2 regions of the Robertmurraya beringensis genome follow, and region 1 is predicted to be linked to the other one. Evidence: a T-box and tRNA genes for the amino acid it is inferred to sense, from the RefSeq annotation. Region 1 holds a T-box; the other holds one or more tRNA genes.
The links. A T-box is a leader RNA that pairs with one kind of tRNA and senses whether it is charged. The one in region 1 lies ahead of ACFFHF_RS03065 (valine--tRNA ligase), so its partner is inferred to be a tRNA-Val.
Positions count from the first base shown of each region.

Region 2: it encodes a tRNA-Val, which carries the amino acid that the T-box ahead of ACFFHF_RS03065 (valine--tRNA ligase) is inferred to sense. The anticodon was not compared.

Region 1 is NZ_JBHLUU010000015.1:157,237-159,705, reverse strand. Features, by position in the region: gene ACFFHF_RS03065 (valine--tRNA ligase) at 1-1,399, opposite strand, end outside; T-box leader at 1,443-1,677, opposite strand; gene ACFFHF_RS03060 (YszA family small membrane protein) at 1,858-2,049, shown strand; gene ysxE (spore coat protein YsxE) at 2,058-2,469, opposite strand, start outside.
Region 2 is NZ_JBHLUU010000119.1:63,681-66,149, forward strand. Features, by position in the region: gene trhA (PAQR family membrane homeostasis protein TrhA) at 1-530, shown strand, start outside; partial or broken gene ACFFHF_RS19110 (manganese catalase) at 597-1,294, opposite strand; tRNA gene ACFFHF_RS19115 (tRNA-Val) at 1,458-1,530, opposite strand; gene ACFFHF_RS19120 (Fur family transcriptional regulator) at 2,033-2,467, shown strand.

The DNA.
Region 1 (2,469 bases):
CTGGCCAGCCCATCGTCGAAAACGGCCAAAGAGCAGAACTAAACCATGTATCTAATACATCCTTATCCTGTTCCCAGTTTTCAATATCTGCAGGAGGCTCATGATCAACATGTACCTCTCCAGTTTGTTTGTGATACCACGCTGGAATACGGTGGCCCCACCAAAGCTGACGAGAAATACACCAGTCACGAATATTTTCCATCCAGCGAAGGTACGTGTTCTCAAATCGGTCAGGAACAAAATTCACTTTTTCATCTTTCTTTTGTAGAGCAATTGCTTCATCAGCTAGAGGTTGCATTTTAACAAACCACTGTGTTGATAAATATGGTTCAACTACTGCACCACTTCTTTCTGAGTGCCCAACCGAGTGCATATGCTCTTCAATTTTGAATAATACGTCATCTGCTTGTAGGTCTTTAACGATTTGCTTACGACACTCAAATCGATCTAACCCTTGATATTTACCGGCATTTCCATTCATCGTACCGTCTTCGTTCATTACAAGCACACGTTCAAGATGATGTCTATTTCCGATTTCAAAGTCATTCGGGTCATGTGCCGGGGTTATTTTAACTGCTCCTGAACCAAATTCCATATCTACATAGTCGTCACCAACGATTGGTATTTCACGGCCAACAATTGGCAATATAACTGTTTTTCCAATCAAGTCCTTATATCTATCATCCTCAGGGTGTACAGCAACTGCTGTGTCTCCAAGCATGGTTTCTGGTCTCGTAGTTGCTACTTCGATGAATCCTGAGCCATCACTTAATGGATACTTCATATGATAGAAAGCACCTTGAACATCCTTATAAATAACTTCAATATCAGAAAGTGCCGTTTTCGTAGCTGGATCCCAGTTGATGATATACTCTCCACGATAGATAAGTCCCTTTTTATATAATGAAACGAAAACCTCTCTTACTGCTTTCGATAATCCTTCATCTAGCGTAAAACGCTCTCTACTGTAGTCTAGACCGAGACCTAGCTTTGACCACTGCTCACGAATATGACTCGCATACTCTTCTTTCCATTTCCAAGTTTCTTCCACAAAAGTCTCACGACCAAGATCATATCGGCTCTTTCCTTCTGCACGAAGCTTTTCTTCCACCTTTGCTTGTGTGGCAATACCCGCATGATCCATTCCTGGTAACCACAATACATCATACCCTTGCATACGTTTCATTCTCGTAAGAATATCCTGCAAAGTGGTATCCCAAGCATGCCCTAAATGTAACTTTCCGGTTACATTTGGTGGTGGAATAACAATTGTATATGGCTCTTTCTTTTGGTCATTAAGCGCTTGAAAGTATTCTCCCTTTAGCCACCATTCGTATCGACCACGTTCAATCGTATTTGGGTCGTATTTGGTTGGCATGGTTAATTCATTTGTTTCCATTTATGTTCCCTCCTAAGCTAATACAAAAAAAACTCCAATCGTCTAAAAGGACGAATGGAGTTTGCTTCGCGGTACCACCTTTTTTCCAATCAATAAATAAACCATGATTGGCTCTTAAAATAGATAACGGACTTCCCGTCTTTCACTACAAAGCATAACTGTTCGTAAAAGATGCTCAAGGGCGACCTTCAATTGGAGCGCTTAGAAAACTTTTCAGACACGAGTTTTCCTCTCTTTAAGCGAGTAACCAATCTACTCTTCCCTATCAAAGCAGATTTCTGTATTGATTTATGTAAGACTAAAAATATGCCTTCATTTTATACTCCATATACTACATAAAAAAGTACGTTAACGTCAATAAGGATACCCATATTTTTTTATTACCATACATAGAGTAGTGGAAGAAGCATTTTTTACAACTTCTTTTGGTTTACATTATGAACTTAGGAGGGATTGGTGTGAAAAGAAGGTATAATCCTTATACATTGCCACCATGGTTGAGGACTGTGAGAAGAGTATGCAGACAATTCATTCTCCCTTTTTGTATCTTTCAAGGAATTCGAACCATCTTTCTTCCAACAACATTTGATGTTTTGTTTCTAGCCATACTCATTGCTCTTGCTATTGCTTTTCACTTTGAATTTATATAGGGAGCCCATTAGCTTTGGGCTCCCTCGTTACTTTGAGCTGCGGCTGCCGCTGCAGCTTGTTTTTTTTGTCTTTCAATTTCCTCTATACGTGTAACGACGTACTCAGAATTTTTTAATAACCAAAATTGCTTCTGTAGTCTTTGAACAAACTTTCTTTCATTTCTTTCTTTTGACTTATAATACTCTTCCACTACCCTTAATACGGGACCGGGATGGGCAAAATAACTTAGTAATAGAAGTATTTCGTCATCTTTTAATGGAAAGTACTTTAAATACACATATAACCAGTCTATGCAGTCATCACAATGTTTTGGGAATGTATTTAACAGTCTTGATAAGAAAGGTAATATATCATGAATGGCCGCTCCTTCTCTACTGTCTTCGAGGTTAGTAAAATATCCATATCCTCTATCATCATAA
Region 2 (2,469 bases), on a different contig from region 1:
TGGCGATTACGTCTGTTATCATTTTTGGGTTAAGTATGATATTACTTTATTCAGCTTCAGCCACCTACCACATGGTTGTTGCAAAAGATTCAGTCATTGCTTTTCTACGTAGGCTTGATCACTCGATGATTTTTATTCTCATTGCAGGAACATATACTCCTTTTTGTTTAATTAGTTTGAACGGTTTAACCGGCTGGGTCCTGTTTTCTATTATCGTATTTGCTGCTCTTTGCGGTGTGTTATTTAAAATGATTTGGTTTAGTTGTCCTCGTTGGTTATCAACAATCATCTATATTGTGATGGGTTGGATGGTTATCTTTGTTGCTTCTCCTCTTGCAGAGATTTTGAGCAGCACTGGTTTATTTCTCCTCATTTTAGGAGGAATTTTTTATACAGTAGGTGGTATTATTTACGGAGCAAAACCTAAATTTCTTCAATCGCGTTTTATGGGGTTTCATGAAATTTTTCATATTTTCATCATGCTCGGATCGACCGCCCACTTCCTATGCGTATATATGTATGTACTATAAAGATCAGTTCAACAAAGGCCATTATCCACACACGGATAATGGCCTTTTATTTAAATTTTTACATCATACATATTGGAAAACACCCTCCCATCCATACTTGGTCCACTCGCCCATCGACCACCACTGGCACTTTCATTCCCAGAGGACAGATTAAATAACACATGCGACACTTCTCTTTTTTCCAAATTACGAGGGAATGTGCTTGGAACAACAATATTTTCTTAGCTTCTAGTTCCTTAATAGCTGCAATCCACTGGTTTTGATGCATCGTGTCACGAGCAATTAACCAAGAAGCATATCCTTGACCCCTCGATCATTGGTCATTTCATACAATCTTACTACCTGTAATCTCCCCTGTGACTTAGCATTTAAATTAGCTCTAAAGTCAGCTAACAAATTGCCGCTAGCAATTATATAATCCGCTGTCCATCTATTCCCTACGCTATCCGCTGGCATTGCGCCCAGACCTGAAACAATTGCGTGTTGCGGGTTCATTCCTCCTAAAATTGCACCAATTACGGGATCTTTGGCAGCTTCCTCTAAATCACCGACCGGAGCTCCATCTAGCAATCTAGCAATCATAGTTGCTAACATTTCAATATGAGCTAATTCCTCTGCTCCCGTATCCCTTGGAATAAATATTGCAAAGCTACAGATATCTCACCGAATTGTCCACCTAACACTTCTTGCAGATTTTTAGCGAACAGCGGATCCGGTCTTTCTGGTTTAGCCTGGTATTGAAGTTCTTTAACATGATAAAACATCGAGCCACCCTCCGACTTTTATGAATATCTATAACTTTCGCTTTTTAACCGCAATGACATTGTATGATATCACTGGGAATTGGGTGACTGTCCATGGAATAAGCATTCAAGAAAACAGAAAAAAGCTCGAAACCTTAAAATAAAAGGTTTCGAGCTTTTCGTATGACCTGTGAGGGACTTGAACCCCCGACCCCCACCCTGTCAAGGTGATGCTCTCCCAGCTGAGCTAACAGATCTCTTATAAAGTACATATTTTATTATACTTGAAATAAGAGAATTGTCAATATGATCCCACAGACAATCGAAGTATTTAATTTTCTTAGAGACATCCAACATCCCTTTGTATTTTCATAAAATTTTCCCAACATCCTAACTTATTGGATTGATTTTAATCGATTTTCCAATGCATCTATTCCTTTGTTGCCATTGCTTTTATTCTTACAGCTTCAGCAGGTGCCACTTGTGTTTTTTCAAGCTCTGACGTTCCTCAAGGCCACCCCATTTTACCTCCAGTAAAAGAAGCATAAAAAGTTCGGCGGTCTGAAAAAATTCAGATCGTCGTTTTTAATTCCAATCTTATTATTATTCCATTTTCTATTAATAACTAACTAAAAATAGATATTAATTTAAAATAATTATAAATAGGTATTGATTTTAGAATGAGAAATGTTATCATTAATTATATACTCAACTCGAACTTCCCAAACTTTTAATCTACCAGTAAAGAGGTTCTGTTTTATGACTAACGAGTTTGATTTCGATAAACTTATCCCTTTTTTAAAAGAACGCGGACTACGGATTACACCACAAAGAATGTTAATATTACGAACGATTGCTTCGATGACTGGTCATCCAACTGTCGATGAAATACATTCACAACTCCCTACTATTAGTATCGCAACCATCTACAATAATGTAAAAATGTTTGTGAAATTAAAAATTTTAAATGAATTGCCCTACGGTAATGGTTTAAGCAAATATGAATTTAATATAGATGAACATTATCATGTGATATGTCATATATGTGGTATAATCGAAGATTTCAAATATCCATTATTAAGTGAAGTAGAAGATGTAGCTAACAAGTTAACTAAATTTCGTGTTCATTCTCATCAGCTTGAGCTTTATGGAGTATGTAAAAATTGTTATGAAAACAAAGAAATGACTAAATAAAA